4 regions of the Streptomyces sp. NPDC036822 genome follow, and region 1 is predicted to be linked to each of the others. Evidence: riboswitches for the same ligand, from Rfam matches in the RefSeq annotation. Region 1 holds a riboswitch; each other region holds the start of a gene.

What was found. Region 1 has a riboswitch for cyclic di-AMP ahead of ACZ68P_RS15185 (LysM peptidoglycan-binding domain-containing protein). Riboswitches for the same ligand answer to the same signal wherever they lie in the genome.
Region 2: it holds a riboswitch for cyclic di-AMP, as region 1 does, so the genes downstream of both, ACZ68P_RS29630 (C40 family peptidase) here and ACZ68P_RS15185 (LysM peptidoglycan-binding domain-containing protein) in region 1, are expected to answer to the same signal.
Region 3: it holds a riboswitch for cyclic di-AMP, as region 1 does, so the genes downstream of both, ACZ68P_RS20510 (M23 family metallopeptidase) here and ACZ68P_RS15185 (LysM peptidoglycan-binding domain-containing protein) in region 1, are expected to answer to the same signal.
Region 4: it holds a riboswitch for cyclic di-AMP, as region 1 does, so the genes downstream of both, ACZ68P_RS12020 (M23 family metallopeptidase) here and ACZ68P_RS15185 (LysM peptidoglycan-binding domain-containing protein) in region 1, are expected to answer to the same signal.

Annotation. Positions count from the first base shown of each region.
Region 1 is NZ_JBVJPY010000005.1:429,313-433,943, forward strand. Features, by position in the region: gene ACZ68P_RS15180 (hypothetical protein) at 1-378, opposite strand, end outside; gene ACZ68P_RS15185 (LysM peptidoglycan-binding domain-containing protein) at 573-1,463, opposite strand; cyclic di-AMP (ydaO/yuaA leader) riboswitch at 1,466-1,625, opposite strand; gene ACZ68P_RS15190 (PadR family transcriptional regulator) at 2,013-2,405, shown strand; gene ACZ68P_RS15195 (hypothetical protein) at 2,402-2,974, shown strand; gene ACZ68P_RS15200 (carboxylesterase/lipase family protein) at 3,252-4,631, shown strand, end outside.
Region 2 is NZ_JBVJPY010000017.1:104,262-108,892, reverse strand. Features, by position in the region: gene ACZ68P_RS29650 (urease subunit beta) at 1-57, opposite strand, end outside; gene ACZ68P_RS29645 (urease subunit gamma) at 74-376, opposite strand; gene ACZ68P_RS29640 (TetR/AcrR family transcriptional regulator) at 517-1,137, opposite strand; gene ACZ68P_RS29635 (ABC transporter permease) at 1,245-2,234, shown strand; cyclic di-AMP (ydaO/yuaA leader) riboswitch at 2,710-2,882, shown strand; gene ACZ68P_RS29630 (C40 family peptidase) at 2,886-3,362, shown strand; gene ACZ68P_RS29625 (ATP-binding protein) at 3,523-3,975, opposite strand; gene ACZ68P_RS29620 (8-amino-7-oxononanoate synthase) at 4,189-4,631, opposite strand, start outside.
Region 3 is NZ_JBVJPY010000008.1:207,905-212,535, forward strand. Features, by position in the region: gene ACZ68P_RS20505 (GntR family transcriptional regulator) at 1-376, opposite strand, end outside; gene ACZ68P_RS20510 (M23 family metallopeptidase) at 589-1,371, opposite strand; cyclic di-AMP (ydaO/yuaA leader) riboswitch at 1,385-1,550, opposite strand; gene ACZ68P_RS20515 (M16 family metallopeptidase) at 1,785-3,152, opposite strand; gene ACZ68P_RS20520 (M16 family metallopeptidase) at 3,179-4,537, opposite strand.
Region 4 is NZ_JBVJPY010000004.1:306,449-311,079, reverse strand. Features, by position in the region: gene ACZ68P_RS12025 (SGNH/GDSL hydrolase family protein) at 1-195, opposite strand, end outside; gene ACZ68P_RS12020 (M23 family metallopeptidase) at 367-1,314, opposite strand; cyclic di-AMP (ydaO/yuaA leader) riboswitch at 1,319-1,474, opposite strand; gene ACZ68P_RS12015 (tyrosine-protein phosphatase) at 1,865-2,677, shown strand; gene ACZ68P_RS12010 (DUF6126 family protein) at 2,727-2,882, opposite strand; gene ACZ68P_RS12005 (helix-turn-helix domain-containing protein) at 2,903-3,550, opposite strand; gene ACZ68P_RS12000 (aspartate aminotransferase family protein) at 3,642-4,631, opposite strand, start outside.

The DNA.
Region 1 (4,631 bases):
GCGGAAGGTGAACAGGGCCACCGTGCGGTCGGACCGCCGCGTCAGCCAGCCGGCCATGAGCCCTTTGCGGTTGACCGCGCGGACGACCCCCTCGTCGTAGCCGGCGGGGAGCGGCACCGGGTGGACCCGGTCGCCGGTCCAGTACACGGGCAGGCCGCCGCTCGCGCCGACGGCGAGGCGGCGGGGGCCGAGGTCGTGCACGCCCTCGGTGGCAAACGCGCCGCCCGTCGAGGCCGGGAGCGAGGGCAGGACCGTCGGTCCCGGCTCGCACATCCCCGCTCGCGCGGTGGCGGCATCATCGGCCGTGGCGGGCCCCGCCCCGGTGATCAGAGCCGCCAGCGCGACCGCGCCGGCGCACCAGGCGATGCTTCTCTTCAACTGTCTCCCCCTTCGACGACGACCCGCGGTCTCCCCGGCCGTGGGTCTGCGAAGGGCCCATCCTGCCTTCCGTCGTCGGCGCGCGGGACGGAATGCCGCAGACCGCTTACGGGGCGGTCGGTGGGCGCACGGCGACGGCGAGGTCCCGGCCCCCGAGCGGCCGGGTCCTCGCCGTCGTCGTCCTCACCGGCCGCTTAGTAGGGGCCGTTGACGTTGTCGATCGAGCCGTAGCGGTCGGCCGCGTAGTTGCAGGCGGCGGTGATGTTCGCGACGGGGTCGAAGAGGTCCATCGACGTACCGGGGACGTGATAGGCGAGGAAGGTCGGCTCGATCACCTGGAGCAGGCCCTTCGAGGGAGTGCCCTTGACGGCGTTGGAATCCCAGAGGTTGATGGCCTGCGGATTGCCGGAGGACTCCCGCATGATGTTGCGCTGGATCCCCTCGTAGGTGCCGGGGATCCCGTACGACGCCATGACGTCCAGCGACTCGCGGATCCAGCCGTCGAGGTCGTTGGTGTAGCGCGGAGCGGCGGGGGCGGCCTGCGCCGCCTTGACCGGTGCGGCGCCGCGGTCCTGCGAACGGCTGGCGCGGTCGGTGCTCGTGCTCGCCGTGCTCTTCGGCTTGGCCTTGGCCTTGGCCTTCGCCTTCGGCTTGGTCGTCGTCTCCGCCTTGGCCGGCGCCTTGGGCGCGGCCGCCTGCTTCCGGAGCGTCAGTTCCAGACCCGGGTGGATGAGTGACGGGTTGTCACCCACGACGCTGCGGTTGATGTTGTAAAGGACCTTCCAACCGCCGCGCACGCCCTGCTCCTGCGCGATCAGGGAAAGGGAATCACCGGCCGTGACCGTGTAGGACCGCGCCGGGGTCGCGGCGGCGGGAATCGATTCTTTGATCTTTTCCACGGCGCTGGAGACGGTCTTCTCCGTGGCAATTCCGGTGGACGTTCCGGAGGCGGCGGAGGGCGTCGCGTGGGCGGCGGCGGTCGCGACCAGGGGCAGGGCCAGGGCGGCGCCGCCGGTGCCCGCGAGGGCGAGACCACGAGTGAGGGGACGGTGCTTGGGGCGCCGGTGCTTACCGTGTGCAGGCATGATGGGTTCCTCTCCGGCGCCTGCGGGGTGAGCTGTCGGGTTCGGGCTGGAGATGCCCGGCCGCACGTGTGCGACTTCACCCCGATCCGATCCGGAATCCCGAACCGGAGAGAAAAGTGGGTCCCCCGCTCCTGCCGACGGGTGAATAGGTGGTCTTTCGGGCGGTGGCAGGATTCGGCGATCCGCTCGAATGCAGGTGACCGTAGGCGAGAAATGTCGACGAAAACAAGTCCCGGGCCGTGCGGGTAATTCCGGAATGTGCGCCCGTGGTGTGACCTGGCCCTCGATACGGGGACGGGCCGGGCCGAACTTCCTTGGGAGGCAGGGGGTCGCCGGGTCGCCGGGGGTCGTTCCGCGCCGCGGCGTGATTCACGTCACCGGGGGAGTGATATCAGTCTTTATGAGGGATTCACCGGAGTGTGCAATCTCCAAAGGGAAAGTGCATTAATACTCCTCAATATCCCTTTTGGCCACTTGTGTCCGATGCGAGGGGAGGGTCGGGGGGGAATGCCTTGCGGTGCAAGGTAGTCGCTCACTATCATGCACCGCATGACAAAGGAGCTGCCGGGCGCCGGTGACCAGCGGCGCAGCCAGCTTCTGCGCGGGGTGCTCGACCTCTGTCTGCTGTCCCTGATCGCCGAACGGCCGCGCTACGGCTACGAGTTCGTCGAGGCGCTCACGCAGAGCGGTCTGGAGCTGGTGAGTGAGGGAAGCATCTACCCCCTGCTCGCCCGGATGGAGCGGGCCGGGCTCGTCGAGTCGTACCGGGCGCCGTCGGCCAGCGGCGGCGCGCCCCGCAAGTACTACCGGCTCACCGGGCCGGGCCGGGCCGAACTGGACGGCGGGCGGACCGTCTGGCGGGACTTCGCCGCCCAGGCCGGCCGTGTCCTGGCCGGCCCGGCTGACCGCACCATCGAACCGACGGGGGAAACGACCACATGACATCCGAACGCATACTCGCGGTCTGCCGCAGCAACTGGGAGTACCGGGGCATCGACGACGCGGCCGTCCGCGACATGCTCGCCGAGCTGGCCGCCCACCTTCAGGACGCGGAGGCCGCCGGGCGCACCCCGCACGACGTGGTCGGCGAGGACGTCAAGGCGTTCGCCGCCTCCTGGGCCGACGCCCGCCGGCCACTGCACCGGCGAGTGGCCCGCCTCGCGGCGATGATCCCCTTCGTCGCGGGCGTGCTGCTGCTGATCACCCACCTGCGCCGGTGGACCCCGGGCGTGGACGTCACCGCGGGCCACCTGGCCTTCTGGGCCGCGATCGCCGTGGTCACCGTCGCGCTGGAGCTGCGCCGAGGCTCCCTGGGCCTGGGCAAGGGCTGGCTCGTCGCGCTCGTCGTCGGCCTCCCGGCCCTCGTGATCACCGACCGGCTCGCCGGTGCCGAGCCGCTGTTCGGCGTGCCGCTGTGGGCGAGCGTGGCGCTGGTGCTTCCGGGACTCGCGTACGCCGTCGCCGACGGACGGGCTCGCAAGCGCGCGGCGGGCGAGCCGGACAGGCCGTGACCCTCCCGGCGCCGGGCCGGCATCGTTCGCACCGATGGCGGGAGGGGAGAGGGCGGCGGCCGCCGCCACGACGTACCACGTCGGAGCGGCCCGCGCGCCGCCGCTCCGAGGGGTCTGGACCACGACTGACGCTCGGGCTGAGGTGGCCGACTCGCGAACAGCGACGACGGCGGATTATGCGATTGCCGGGCTGTGGGCGCCGTGGAAGCCTGTGCAACCGGACGGACGGACGGACGGACCGGCCGAACCGCGAACCGATAGGGGACCATCTGTGGGTGTGCCAGCGGCCCGGGCGACCGTGACGACGAAGCTCGGCGAGGTCAGGGGCACGATCACCGACGGGCTGCGCGTCACCCTGGGAATCCCCTACGCCGCACCGCCGTTCGGGGCCGCCCGCTTCCGCGAGCCCCGGCCCGTCGAGCCCTGGGACGGGGTACGGGACTGCACGCGCTTCGGGCCTGTCGCCCCGCAGTCCGCGGAACTGCCCGGGGCCCCGGTCTGGCGCCCGGGCGACGAGGACGTCCTGACCCTCAACGTCTGGGCGCCGGAAGACGCAGAGGGCCCGCTCCCCGTCCTGTTCTGGATCCACGGCGGCGCCTACACCTTCGGCTCCTCCGCCCAGCCCGACTACGACGGATCCACCCTCGCCCGCGCCGGTCTGACCGTGGTGACCTGCAACTACCGCCTCGGTTTCGAAGGGTTCGGCCACGTGCCCGGCTTTCCCGACAACCGCGGACTGCTCGACCAGATCGCCGCGCTGGAATGGGTACGCGACCACATCACCGCCTTCGGCGGCGACCCGGCCGACGTCACCGTCGCCGGGCAGTCCGCAGGCGCCGGGGCGGTCGCCTGCCTCATGAGCAGCCGACGTGCCGACGGCCTCTTCCACCGCGCCATCGCCCACAGCGTCCCCGACGCCTCCTTCCCGCCGGACCTCGCCGCGGGCCTCGCCCGACAGGTCGCCGACGCCGCCGGTGTCCCGTTCACCGCCGAGGGCCTGCTCACCGCGCCCCCCCAGGCGCTCGTCGGGGCCTCGGACCGCGTCGTGGCGCGGTACGCCGCCGACCCCGACTCCGGACCGCTCCACTACGACACGGTCATCTACGGGCCGGTCCTCGACGGCGAACTCCTCACCGCCGACCCGTTCGACGCCTTCGCCGACGGCGCCGGCCGCGACATCGACCTCCTGGCCTGTCACACCACCGAGGAGTACTGGCTGATGCACCAGGTCGGCAGCATGCCCCCGGCCACCACCGAGGACGACCTCGCGCGCTTCGCCGCGCACTGGGACCTCCCCGACCACCTCGTCGAGCGCTACCGCGTCCTCATGACGGGCATGCCGGTGCTGGACATCTACCTCGCGCTGGCCGGGGACGCGCTGTTCGCCGCCCACACCGTGCGCCTCGCGCGGTCCCATGCCCGCGCCGGCGGCCGCACGCGCCTCTCCCGGTTCGACCGGCGCCGCACCCGCGCCGACGGGACTCCGGTCCGCGCCTGGCACGCGGCGGACGTCCCCTTCGCCCTCGGCACGCTGGACGCCGTCGGCGTCGACTTCCTCACCGGCGGCCCCGCCGACGCGGACGACCGGGCCCTTTCCCGGCGCATGGTCCACGCCTGGGCCGCCTTCGCCACCGACGGGGACCCCGGCTGGGAGCAG
Region 2 (4,631 bases), on a different contig from region 1:
ACGCCCTTCGTTGAGGGCGACCGGCTCGTCCGCGTGGAGGATCTCTCCGGGGATCATCGGCGTCGCTCCCCGGTCACACGATGGGGTCGTGGACGGTGACGAGCTTGGTGCCGTCCGGGAAGGTGGCCTCGACCTGGACGTCGTGGATCATCTCCGGGATCCCGGCCATGACGTCGTCGCGGGAGAGCACCGTGCGCCCGGAGGCCATGAGTTCGGCGACCGTACGGCCGTCGCGGGCGCCCTCGAGGATGTGCGAGGTGATGAGGGCGACGGCTTCGGGGTGGTTGAGCCTCACTCCGCGCGCTCTGCGTTTCTCGGCCACGTCGGCGGCCACGTGGATCAGCAGTCGTTCCTGTTCGTGCGGGGTCAGTTGCACGCTTCCACCTCATCGTCGTCCACCGGGCGGTTCCCTCCCGGACAGCAGCGGACCTTACCGATCTTCAACACTCTGTTGAGCTGCGGAGACGCGCTGCGGGGCCGGACATTGCACGTTAGGGCGGAAGTTTTTCCGACGCGTTAACTCGGGCTTTGCGTCTCCATGGACATCAGTCCGCGCAGCCCGTCCTCCAGGACCTCGACCTCCACGTCGCCGAACAGGGCCTGCTGGGCGATGAAGCCCTGGGCGGTGGCGATGAGGGTGCGCGCGACCCGGTCGGCAGGGACGTCGGCCGCCATGAGCCCGTTCGCGCGGTAGGCGTCGACGAGCGTCGACCAGACCTCGCGCATGGCGCGGTACCCCTCGGAGAGGGTCGCGTAGAGCTGCTCGTTGCGCAGGGTCTCGGACCAGACCTGGAGGATGAGCCGGGCGAAGGCCTGGCGGTCCGCGCCCACGATCCGCTCCTCCAGGAAGAGCCGCAGGACCGAACCGAGCAGCACGTCGGGGGTGGGCGGCGGGGTGGTCCGCGCGGCATCCTCGAACGCGCCGCGGATGCCGGCGAACGCCTCCGAGGCGATGGCGGCGATCAGCTCCTCCTTGCCTCGGAAGTAGCGGTAGACGGCGCCGGCCGAAAGGCCCACCTCGCCGAGGACGTCCTGCATCGAGGTGGCGTGGAAGCCGTTGCGGGCGAAGCAGCGCGCGGCGCCGTCGAGGATCTGACGGCGGCGGGCGTCGAGGTGTTCCTGAGAGACGCGAGCCATGCCCCGAATCTAAAACGAACATTCATTCTTGACAAGCGGCCACTCCGGCGGGACAGTGACTCCACCGCCGTAAAACGAACGATCCTTCTCTTTGAATGGGAGTCGCCATGCCTGCCAACGGCACCCGCAAGACCCTCGCGGTGATGGTGTTGATCCCGGTCGTCGCGGCCCTTGCCCTGTGGGCGTTCGCCTGGCCCGCCGCCCGCGTCGCGCCGCACGACCTGCCGATCGGCGTCGCGGGCCCCGCTGCCGCCGCCGCCCCGCTGGAAGGGCGCCTCGCCGAGCGCGACGGCGCCTTCGAGGTCCACCGCTTCGACTCCGAGGCAGCCGCCCGTGCGGCGATCGAGGACCGGGTCGTATACGGCGCCGTGGTCGTCACCCCGCAGGGTCCGCGGCTGCTGACCGCGTCCGCCGCGAGCCCCGTCGTCGCGGGGCTCCTGCGGGAGGCCGTCACCGCCCAGGTCCCCGCCGGCACGCAGGTCGAGGTCATCGACGTCGTTCCCACGCCCGCGGGCGACCCGCGCGGCAGCGCGTTCGGATCGAGCCTCTTCCCCCTCGTCCTGTCCGGCACGGCCGCGGGCATCGTCACCACGGTCCTGGGCCTGCGCCGCGGACGGGCGGTCCTCGCCCTGTGCGGCGCCGCCGCGCTCGCCGGGATCGTCGGCGCCGGACTCGCCCACAACTGGCTCGGGGCGCTCACCGGCGACTGGTGGGCCGAGGCCGGTGTCCTCGCGCTCACCGTCCTCGCCATCGGCTCGACGCTCGCGGGGCTCGCCGCGCTGCTCGGCAAGGCGGGCTTCGGCATCGGGGCACCCCTGATGGTCCTGTTCGGCAACCCGTTCTCCGGCGTGGCGAGCGCGCCCGAACTGCTGCCCGCGCCCGCGGGCGCGCTCGGTCAGCTGCTGCCGCCGGGTGCGGGCGGCTCGGCCCTGCGGTCCGTGGCCTTCTTCGACGGCGCCGGCGCGGGCTCACCGCTGCTGGTGCTGGGTGTGTGGGTGGCGCTCGGCCTCGCCGCGGTCACCCTGGGCGGGCGCCGCACCCGGGCCGCCGCCGAGCCGGACCCCGCACCGGCCCCACGGCCCGCACCGGTGGGCTGACGCCCCCTCCTACCGCCGCGTGCCTCCGCTGTAGCGGACGGGGGCACGCGGCTTCCGCACGGGCGCCGGAGGTCCCGGGGCGGCGCGAAGACGCCGGGCGGACCGGGTCACTCTCCCGAGGACCCCGGCGAGTTGACATTCTCGCGTGTCGTGTCGAGGTCCACTCGGCCCACGGAGGGCGCAGAAAGCCTCCCCCTTTCGGCGTAGTCGATGAATCTACATATGGCCGGGGCGGGTTGCAGCGCAGCTGTACACATCTGGCTGAATCAGGCGTCCCACCCCTGGTACGGGGCTCGTCGGGCAAACCTCTGAAGATCACGAAACCTACTTGTCCACCCGAACGGATCAGTGGTGAGGAGCCTCACATATCGCCGTTTCAACTCGGATTTCACCCCGGATGTGGGTCAAGATCCCTGACGACGACAAGCCCCCGCCACCACGGCGGGGCGGTCCGGGCGGACGCCGAGTCCTGCCGCTGTCCCGGACGTCTGGTCGACAGAGGTGGATCGGCAGGAGTGGAGGACCCGAGCAACACGGGACGACCGAGCAGGTGGGCCGTTCCTCGGGGTGAAGCCGCAGCCGCGGCCGGGCATCTTCGCCTGCCCGAACCCGACAGGTCATCCTTCACAGGCGGCTGACGAAGGGTTGCGCATGACTGCGCAGATTCATGTCCCGTCCCTGCTGTCCCGGGCCGGAGCCGTCTCGGCTCTCACCCTCGCCGCCGTCGGGGGCACGCTGCTGGCACCAGGTGCCGCACCGGAGGCCCAGGCCGCGACCTCACACGCCGGCAAGGCGCTGAGCATCGCGGCCTCGAAGAAGGGATCGCCCTACAAGTACGGAGCGGCCGGACCGAGCCGGTTCGACTGCTCGGGGCTCACGCTCTACTCGTACAAGAAGGCGGGCAAGTCACTGCCCCGTACCGCGCAGCAGCAGTACAACAAGACCAAGCACATCTCCGCCTCCAGCAGGCAGCAGGGGGACCTGGTCTTCTTCCACTCCGGCGGAAGGGTCTATCACGTGGGCATCTACGCCGGTCAGAACAGGATCTGGCACTCCCCCAAGACCGGTTCCTGGGTGAAGCTCGACAAGATCTGGTCCTCGAAGGTGTACTACGGCCGCGTCCGCTGACGCGCGCCGGCCGGGCGCCCGCCGGGCGCGGCCGGTGTCCGACGGGTGCCGTCGGGCCCACGACGGCTGACGGGACGTCGGGCGGATGACCGGGCCTCGGACGGGCGCGGTGCCGAAGGGTCGCGATGGCGCCGCCGCCCTCGACGCGGCTCACACCGCCTCAGGCGCCCCCGAGCGGGGCCGGCACCGGGCGCCGGGCCGTCCAGGGCAGGTTGATCCAGACCGTCTTGCCCCCGTCGTCCGTCGGGGCGACCGTGAGCCGGCCGCCCGCCTCCGCCGCGAGGAAGCGGATGATCACCATCCCTCGGCCGTTGTCCTGCTGCACCGCGGCCGGGAGTCGCCGGGGCCAGCGGGGGTGGCTGTCGGTGACGCCGACGCACAGCCGCTCCTCGCGCTCCAGCCGGACGTCGACGGTGAACGTGGGCGACTTCCCGAAGGTGTGCTGGACGGCGTTGGTGGCCAGCTCCGAGACGATCAGCCGGATCGAGTCGGCCGTGTCGCTGCCGGCCTCGAGCCCCCATTCCCGGAGGACGTCGTCCACATATCTCCGGGCGGTGGACACCGAGGCGGGATCGCTCGGCAGCGTGACGGATGCTTCCTGGTGGTCTGCCATGGCGACGCTGTCCTTCCCACCGGGGCCCCGCCCCGGACTGCACTTCGCGTCAGGGTGCCACCGATCGGGCCGCCATAGGGGCCGATCCACCAAGATATGCATATATCTATCGCCCGAAGCGGTGAACTCCGTCCTGTCCCGGATGGACAGGACGTGCCCGCGTCACCCTGTCCGGCGCGGACGGAGGCGTGCGCGCGGGCGCCGTGGACAGCCTCAAGCCAGGGGCGGAGCCGTCCGGACGATCGTGGCCACCGCCTCGGCGATCTGGGCGTCGCCCAGGTCCGCGCGCGCGGTGAGCCGCAGCCGGGAGATCCCGTCCGGCACCGACGGCGGCCGGAAGCAACCCACCGCGAGACCCTGCGCGCGGCAGTCCGCCGCCCACCGCAGCGCCGCCTCCGGCGACGGGGCGCGCACCGAGACCACGGCCGCGTCCGGGCGCACGGCGGTCAGCCCGGCGTCGGTGAGGAGCCGGTGCAGGGTGGTCGCGACCGTCCTCGCGCGCCCGGCCAGGGCGGGGTCGCCCTGGATCAGGCGCAGGGCGGCGAGGGCGGCGCCCACGGCGGCCGGAGCGAGCCCCGTGTCGAAGATGAACGTCCGTGCCGCGTTGATCAGGTGCTCGATGACCCGGGCGGGGCCGAGGACGGCGCCGCCCTGAC
Region 3 (4,631 bases), on a different contig from region 1:
AGGAGCGCAGGTCGTCGCCCTGGCCGCGGCGGGCACGCTCCTGACCCAGCCTGACCAGCCCGCGCAGCACCTTGAGGTGGGCGTCCGTGCGCCGTTGGGCGGCGCGGGCGGCCCCCAGCGGCTCCAGGAGCGCCCGGACGTCCAGCAGGTCCGCCGCCTCCTGCTCGGTGGGCTCGGCCACGTGGGCGCCCGCGTGCCGGCGGGTGACCACGAAGCCCTCCGACTCCAGGGTGCGCAGCGCCTCACGGACCGGGACGCGGGAGACTCCGTAACGGCGTGCCAGCTGCTCCTCGGTCAGCCGGCTGCCGCGCTCGAAGAGACCGGAGACGATGTCGTCCCGAATCGCCGTGCATACCGAATGCGCCGGGATGCGCATGTTCGACCTCCGCCTTTTCCGCGCGAAACCCATCCGATGGACGTCTGTTCGTCGACTCTTCGGTGACTCTATTGCAGCGGGGCGGTATTTCCGATGGCTACCGGAGATCCATGGATATCTTTTGGCCGACGAAAAAGCCCCGGCTCGGTACGAGCCGGGGCTTTTTCGTCGGGCCTTGAGCGGCCCGTGGGCGTTCGCCGGACGCGGACGGGTCAGACGTTCACGCCGCGGGCGCGCAGGTACGCGACCGGGTTGATGTCGGAGCCGTACTCGGCGCTCGTGCGGGCCTCGAAGTGCAGGTGCGGGCCGGTGGAGTTGCCGGTCGAGCCGGAGATGCCGATCCGCTCGCCCGGGGTGACGGACTCGCCGACCGAGACACTGATGGCCGAAAGGTGCCCGTACTGGGTGTACGTGCCGTCGTTCATCCGGATGACGATGTTGTTGCCGTACGCGCCACCCCAGCCGGCCTCGACCACGGTGCCGGAGCCGACGGAGACGACCTCGCTGCCGTAGGAGGCGTGGAAGTCGACGCCGGAGTGGCTGCCGGAGGACCACAGGGAGCCGCCGGTCTGGTACCCGGTGGTGACGTACGAGCCGGCCACGGGGAGCTGGAAGGAGTTCAGGCGCTTGCGCTCGGCCTCACGGGCGGCGCGCTCCTTGGCCTCGCGGATCTCCTTGGCACGGGCCTCGGCCTTGCGCTTCGCCTCCGCCTTGGCGCGGGCCTCGGCCTTCGCCTTCGCGATGGCCTCGACGGCCTCCCGCTCCTGCGCGGCCGCCTGCACGTCGATCCGGTCCGCCAGCGACTCGGAGACGACGGCCTGGTTCATGCCGGTGTCCTCGAGCGAGCGGGTGTCCGTGTCGGCGGCGAGCGCCGGGGAAGCGAGGGTTCCGATGACGCCGGTGGTGGCGAGGGTCGCGACGCCGGCGATGCCCGCGCTGCGGCGCGCCAGACGGCTCGGACCACGATGCTTCCCGGTGGCACGGGTGAACGCCATGTAGTGGCTGATCCTTTCCTTCCTTCTCGCCTACCGGGTTAGCTGACGGGTTCGGAGCAGGAAGGTCTCCTACGGGCCCCTCCGCATGGATGCGAAGGCGTCCGATTCACCCCAGGGACTTCGTGTGGGTCCCCGGCTCCCCAGGCTCGCGCCTGACGGGGACTCGGCGATGACTGTCCGATGCCGCGGATGCGGCGGGTGCAACTGGCGAACAGCCGGATTGACGCTAAACGGACCGTCTTTCAATCGGCAAACGGACTCGGCTGTTTGTAAGACATGCCACAGGGCAGACACCCACTCTCCGTCTCAATACGGACAAAAGATCAATAAAGGCGAGGGCCCCGACGTATGGTGACGTCGGGGTCCTCGCCGTGGCGCGTGTTCCGCCTGGATCAGCCTGTGTTCCGCCTCGATCAGCCGGTGACGACGGTGACTTCGCCGATGCCGAGCGCCCGCACGGGCTCCTCGATCTGCGCCGCGTCACCCACGAGCACGGTGACCAGACGGTCCACCGGGAAGGCGTTGACGACCGCGGCCGTCGCCTCCACCGTGCCCGTCTCCGCCAGACGCGCGTACAACTGCGCCTGGAAATCGTCCGGAAGGTGCTGCTCGACCTGGTCGGCGAGCGTCCCCGCGACGGAGGCGGCGGTCTCGTACTTGAGCGGCGCCACACCCACCAGGTTCTGCACCGCCACATCCCGCTCCGCGTCGGTCAGTCCCTCTGCGGCGAGCGTGCGCAGCACCTTCCACAGGTCGTCAAGTGCCGGGCCGGTGTTGGGGGTGTCGACCGAACCGCTGATGGCGAGCATCGCGGCGCCGTTGCCCTCGGCGTCGGAACGGAGCACCTGCCCGAAGGACCGGACGCCGTAGGTGTAGCCCTTCTCCTCGCGCAGGACACGGTCCAGGCGGGAGGTGAGGGTGCCGCCGAGGCAGTACGTGCCGAGGACCTGGGCGGGCCAGACGCGGTCGTGCCGGTCGGCGCCGACGCGGCCGATCAGCAGCTGCGTCTGGACCGCGCCGGGGCGGTCCACGATGACCACACGGCCGGTGTCGTCGGCCGTGATCGGCGGGACGGGGCGCGGCTCGGCGGTGTCGCCGGTCCACGCGCCGAGCGTCTCGGCGAGGACCTTGTCCAGGTCGACGTCGGTCAGGTCGCCCACGACCACGGCGGTGGCCGTGGCGGGCCGGATGTGCGCCGTGAAGAAGGCTCGGACGGCCGTGGCGTCGATCGCGGCGACGGTCTCCTCGGTGCCCTGGCGCGGCCGGGACATGCGTGAGCCGGCCGGGAACAGCTCCTTGGAGAGCTGCTTGGCCGCCCTGCGGGCCGGGTTCGCCGTCTCGTGCGGGATCTCGTCGAGCCGGTTGCGCACCAGGCGCTCGATCTCGCTGTCGTCGAAGGCCGGGGCGATCAGGGCCTCGGAGAGCAGGCCGAGCGCCTTGGGCAGCCGGGAGACGGGGACCTCGAGGGAGACGCGTACGCCCGGGTGGTCGGCGTGGGCGTCGAGCGTGGCGCCGCAGCGCTCCAGCTCGGCGGCGAACTCCTCCGCCGTGTGCTTGTCGGTGCCCTCGGAGAGGGCCCGCGCCATGATCGTGCCGACGCCGTCGAGGCCCTCGGGCTCGGCCTCCAGAGGGGCGTCGAAGAAGATCTCGACGGCCACCACCTGCTGGCCCGGACGGTGGCAGCGCAGCACGGTCAGGCCGTTGTCCAGCGCACCCCGCTCCGGGGCCGGGAAGGCCCAGGGGCGTGCGGTGCCCGGCTGGGGCTGCGGGTGGAACTCCATGCTCGTCAAAGCCGCGGCAGCGTCGCTCACTGGTCCGCTCCCTCTTCCTCGTCGTTCTCGCTGTCGCTGTCGCCGTGCTCGGCGGTGACCGGTTCGTAGACCAGCACCGCGCGGTTGTCGGGACGCAGCCGGGCGGCGGCGACCGCCCGCACCTCGTCGGCGGTGACGTCCAGGACCCGGTTGACGGCGGTCAGGGCGAGCTGCGGGTCGCCGAACAGCACGGCGAAGCGGCACAGTTCGTCGGCGCGGCCGGCGACCGTGCCGAGCCGGTCGAGCCACTCGCGCTCCAACTGCGCCTGGGCGCGCTCCATCTCCTCGGGCGTGGGGCCCTCGGCGGCGAAGCGGGCCAGCTCCTCGTCGACGGCGGTCTCGATCTCGGGCACCTCCACACCACCGGAGGTCTTCACGTCGAGCCAGCCGAGCGAGGGCGCTCCGGCGAGGCGCAGCAGGCCGAAGCCGGCCGCGACGGCCGTGCGGTCGCGACGGACCAGGCGGTTGTGGAGCCGGGAGGACTCGCCGCCGCCGAGGACGGTGAGGGCCAGGTCGGCGGCGTCGCACTCGCGGGTGCCGTCGTGCGGGAGGCGGTAGGCGGCCATCAGCGCGCGGGCCGGCACCTCCTCCTCGACGACCTCGCGGAGCTGCTCCCCGATGACGTCGGGCAGCGTGCCGTCGCGCGGCGGCCGCTTGCCGTCGTGGGACGGGATGGATCCGAAGTACTTCTCGATCCAGGCGAGGGTCTGCTCCGGGTCGATGTCGCCGACGACCGAAAGGACCGCGTTGTTCGGCGCGTAGTACGTACGGAAGAAGCTCCGCGCGTCCTCCAGCGTGGCCGCGTCCAGGTCGGCCATGGAGCCGATCGGCGTGTGGTGGTACGGGTGCCCCTCGGGATAGGCGAGGGCGGTCAGCTTCTCGAAGGCCGTGCCGTAGGGCACGTTGTCGTACCGCTGGCGGCGCTCGTTCTTGACGACGTCGCGCTGGTTCTCCATGGACTCGTCGTCCAGGGCGGCCAGCAGCGACCCCATGCGGTCCGCCTCCAGCCAGAGGGCCAGCTCCAGCTGATGGGTCGGCATCGTCTCGAAGTAGTTGGTGCGCTCGAAGCTCGTCGTGCCGTTGAGCGAACCGCCCGCTCCCTGGACCAGCTCGAAATGACCGTTTCCGTGGACCTGCTTCGACCCCTGGAACATCAGGTGCTCGAAGAGGTGGGCGAGACCGGTGCGGCCCGCGACCTCGTGACGCGAGCCGACGTCGTACCAGAGGCAGACCGCGGCGACCGGGGTCAGGTGGTCCTCGGAGAGCACCACGCGCAGGCCGTTGGCCAGCCGGTGCTCGGTCGCTGTCAGGCCGCCGGAGCCGGCCTCGGCCGTGGCCGTGTGACCCATGGGCATGTACGTCCCTTCGATCGCGATATGGAAAAGTCCTGCCACTGTATGCAAGCGCACCGACACCTCGCGAAGTTCCCGCAGGTTCGAGGCTTCCCTC
Region 4 (4,631 bases), on a different contig from region 1:
GCGTACGGCCAGATTGGCGTATCGGAACGCGTCGTGCTCCGGCAGCCGGTCGGCGAGCAGGACCGCGAAACGGTCCGCCCAGCCGAGGTACTTCCCGTCGGGGCCGGGGTCTCCGACGCCCTCGGTGAAGCTGTCACCGATCGCCGCGTACGACCCGAATACGTCCATGTCTCTTGATCTCGAATCGTCTGCCACGGGAGCACATCCTTCCTTTACGGGTGTGACCTACGCGACCGTAAGGAGGTGTTGACGGTGGGTGAGATATGCCACCGGTCAAGATTGCGCCAAGGCGGAATACGCGAAGGGCCCGGCACGAAGGTGCCGGGCCCGGTGCGTACCCGGGGGTTCGCGGGTGCGCGGGACGCGTCAGACGCCGACGCCCTTCTGGCGCAGGTACTCGAGCGGGTCGATGTCCGAGCCGTAGCTCGGTCCGGTGCGCATCTCGAAGTGCAGGTGCGGACCGCTGGAGTTGCCGGTGGAACCGGACAGGCCGATCTCGTCGCCGCCGTTGACCGACTGGCCGGTGGAGACGGAGAGGGAGGAGAGGTGGGCGTACTGCGAGTAGGTGCCGTCGGCGTGCTGGATGACGACCTCGTTGCCGTACGAACCGCTCCAGCCGGCGGAGTACACCGTGCCCGCGCCGACGGCCTTGACCGAGGTGCCGGAGGAGGCCATGAAGTCGACACCGGTGTGGTAGCCGGAGGACCACATGGAGCCGGAGGCGCGGTACGGCGTGGAGACGCCGTTGCTGACGGGGGCGACCCAGCCGGAGGCCGCGGCCCGCGGCTCCTGGGCGGGCGCCGCCGCCGTGCGCTCGGCGCTGCGGGAGCTGCGCGTCGCGGAGTCGTCGGAGGAGGACTTCTCGGCCTTCGCGGCGGCCTTCGGCGCGGCCTTGGGGGCAGTGGCCTTGGGCGCGGGCGCCTTGGCGGTCGACTTGGCGCCGATGGTGAGCTTCATGCCGGGGAAGATCAGCGAGGGGTTCTCGCCGACGACCTGGCGGTTGTCCTGGTACAGCTTCTTCCAGCCGCCGGCCAGGTGGTGCTCGGTGGCGATCTTGGACAGGTAGTCGCCGGCGACGACGGAGTACGTCGTGGGCTTCGCCTTGGCGGCGGCGGCCGGGGCCTTCGCGGGAGCGGCGGCGACGGCGGCCACGGCCTGCTCGGGAGTCACGGCGGGAGCGGACTTCTCGGCGGCGTGGGCTCCGGTCGCGCCGAGGAGCGGCAGGGCGACGACGGCGCCGCCCGTTCCGGCGGCGACGAATCCGCGCGTGATCGGGTTGACCTTGGGACGGCGGTGCTTACCCTTCGCGGGCATGGCGAATTCCTCTCCGTCGCCTGCGAGGTGAGCTGTCGGGTTCGGGCTGGAGTTGCCCGGTCGCCATGGCGCGCGACTTCACCCCAAGCCGTTCCGGATCGACCGGATCGGCGTACTACCTGGGTCCCCCGCTCCTGCCATACGTGGGTGGGTGCGGATTCCGGACGGTGGCAGGATTCGGCGGTCCGACCGGATTGACGGTGACCGTAGACGAGCCTGTCGGCGCGAACAAGCCGTCTTATTCCCCACGCATTCCGTGGGCTGATTTCCGCCCGGAATTCCGGTCACCCTCCGTGGATGCCGCCACCTCGATCCCCTTTTCGCGCAGGGAGTTCGCGAAAGACGATCAGGCACGTTCCGTCACGGTTATGACGCTGCTCACGCACCGAAACCCATCTCCCCTGTTACCAGGGCGCGTTATCACCAAGGCCCCAATTCGGACAGAACACCCATTCCCGTCCGAGGGGTGTGCGCGGGGGCCGCCACCCGGAATGATTGCCCCAGGAACCGATCTCGTATCGTCGAAGTCCGCCAACACTCAGGAGCACTCGTGACGCAGCAGCTGCCGCAGGTCTCGTCGACCGAACCCGAGCTGAGCGGGGTCCGCAACTTCCGGGACGTGGGCGGCCTGCCGACCGTGGACGGCAGGTCGGTCCGGTTCGGCCGCCTCTTCCGCAGCGGCCACCTGGCGCACGCCACCGAGGAGGACGCGGCCTTCCTCGCCGGCCTCGGGCTGCACACCGTCTTCGACTTCCGCAACGCGGCCGACCGGAAGGTCGAGGGCGCGGACGTCGAACTCCCCGGCGTGCGGAACGTGAACATCCCGCTCAACGACCCGGCCGACGGCAAGGAGTTCTGGAAGCTGGTCAGCGGCGGCGCGCTGGAGCAGCTGCGCGAGGCCCTCGGCGGCGGCAAAGCGGCCGACCGGATGTCCGATTCATACCGGAAGATGGTGGTCGACCGGACGGCGGAGCACAGCCGCGTCCTGCACGCGATGGCCGACGACAGTGTCCCCGCCCTGATGCACTGCGCCGCCGGCAAGGACCGCGCGGGGCTGTCCATAGCTATCTCGCTGCTCGCGGTGGGCGTCGAGCGGGAGGCGATCGAGGCGGACTACGTCAAGTCGAACGACCCCCACCGCCGTTACAAGATCCGTCGCAGCTCCACCTCCGCGGACGCGATGGCCCCCGAGGTGATGGAGCTGCTCGGCCCCCTCTTCGACGCGCGGGTGGAGTACCTCCGGGCGGCGTTCGAGACCATGGAGCGGACCTGGGGCACGACCGAGAACTACCTGTCGCAGGGGCTCGCGCTCGCCCCGGAGACGCGGGAGCGGCTGCGCGCGCGGCTGGTCACGGAAGCCTGAGCCGACGAAGAGCACCGGGCACCCGGCAGACCGGGCCCCGGGCCACCGGTCACGGGTTCTGGCCGCCGAGCGAGAACAGCAGGTAGAGGAAGCCGGCGAAGAGGTGCCCGGCCACGAGATAGGCGAAGAGGCGCAGGACCAGGCCCTTGGGGAACTTGCCGCCCCCTCGCTCCTCGCCGGTGACCGCAGTTGATTTGTCGGACATGTCGGATCCCTTCCGTGGATTCACCGCGGGAGCGCGGTCCCGTCACCGAGACACGTCTCGGCGGCGGGGCTCTGCATCAGCGTGTGGACGAAGAGCAGGTCGGCGCCGCCGCTCGTGGCGGCGCCGATGCGATGGGGCGTGAGCGAGTCGAAATGGGCGCTGTCGCCCGGGTCCAGGACGTGCACCGCGTCGCCCAGCGACAGCCGCACGCGGCCGGCGACGACGTGCAGCCACTCCTCACCCGGGTGGACGCGCACGAGGTCGGAGCGGGTGGCGTACGGCACGTGGACGCGGAGCGCCTGCAGGGCGCGCCCGGGCCCGCCGGCCTGGTGGTAGATCCAGCCGTCGGCCTCGACGGGCTCGGACCGGCCGGCGCGGATGACGGGGTCGCGCTCGGCGGGCACCTCGCCGAGGAGCGCGGAGACCGTCGTACCGTAGATACGGGCCAGCGCGAGCAGCATCGGCAGCGAGGGCTGGCGACGGCCCGTCTCCAGGCGGGACAGGTGCGCCGGGGAGAGCCCGGCCCTGCGGGCGGCGGCCTCCAGCGTGAGCCCGCGCCGTCGGCGCAGCCCGCGCAGCTGGGGAGCCATGTCGGGAAGAGCGGCGGCTTCGTCCGGGCCGTCCGGCGCGAGGGGGTCCGGGGACGGTCCCGCGGAAAGATGCTCCATCCCTCTATTGCGCCAGGAACTTTCCCCCCAGGCAAGTTTCTTGCCTCAGGGGCAAACTCACCTCCGCCGCCGCGCCCCCGGCACCACCCCGCTAGCGCTGGGCCACCGCCTGCTTGACCAGCGTCTTCCCGAAGTCCCACATCAGCCCCCCACCGCCGTGGGCGTCGTCCATCACCGCCGTGAACGCGGTCAGGAACCGCTCGATGTCGGCCTCGTCGATGACCAGCGGCGGAATCAGCTTGATCACCTCCATGTGGTCCCCCGACACCTGGGTCAGGACGCGGTGCCGCTGGAGCAGCGGGACCACCACCATCTGGGCGAAGAGTCCCTTGCGGGCGGCCTGCAGCATGGTCCACCGGCCGCGCAGCCCGAGCGACGACGGCCGCCCGAACTCGATGCCGATCATCAGCCCGCGCCCGCGGATCTCGTGGAGCAGTTCGTAGCGGGGCACGAGCTCCTTCAGCCGCGAGGACAGCAGCTCGCCCATCCTCCGCGCGTGGGCCACCGTGCCCTCGGACTCCATCACCGAGAGCACGGCAAGGCCGGCCGCCATGGCTTGCGCGTTGGACCCGAAGCTGGCCGAGTGGACGAGGACCCGGTCCATCGAGGAGTACACCTTCTTGAAGATCCAGTCCTTACCCAGGGTCGCCCCGACGGGTACGTAGCCGCCGGAGAGCGCTTTGGCGACACAGACCAGGTCCGGTTCGACCCCTTCCTCGTGCTGGTACGCGTAGAAGTCGCCGGTCCTTCCGAGTCCCGTCTGCACCTCGTCGGCGATCAGCAGGGCCCCGTGCCGGCGCAGCAGCTCCTGGGCCGCGCGCAGGAAACCGGGCGGGGCCTCGTGGACGCCCTTCCCCTGGACGGGCTCGACGACGAAGGCGGCGACGTCCCCCTTGCGCAGCTCCCGCTCCAGCGCGTCGAGGTCGCCGAGACCGATCGCGGTGTCGGGAAGGAGCGGGGCGAAGCCGTCGCGGAAGGACCTCTCGCCGTTGACCGAGAGGGAGCCCGTGGTCAGGCCGTGGAAGGCGTGGGAGCAGTAGAGGACCCTCGGCCTTCCGGTGGCGTACCGGGCGAACTTCAG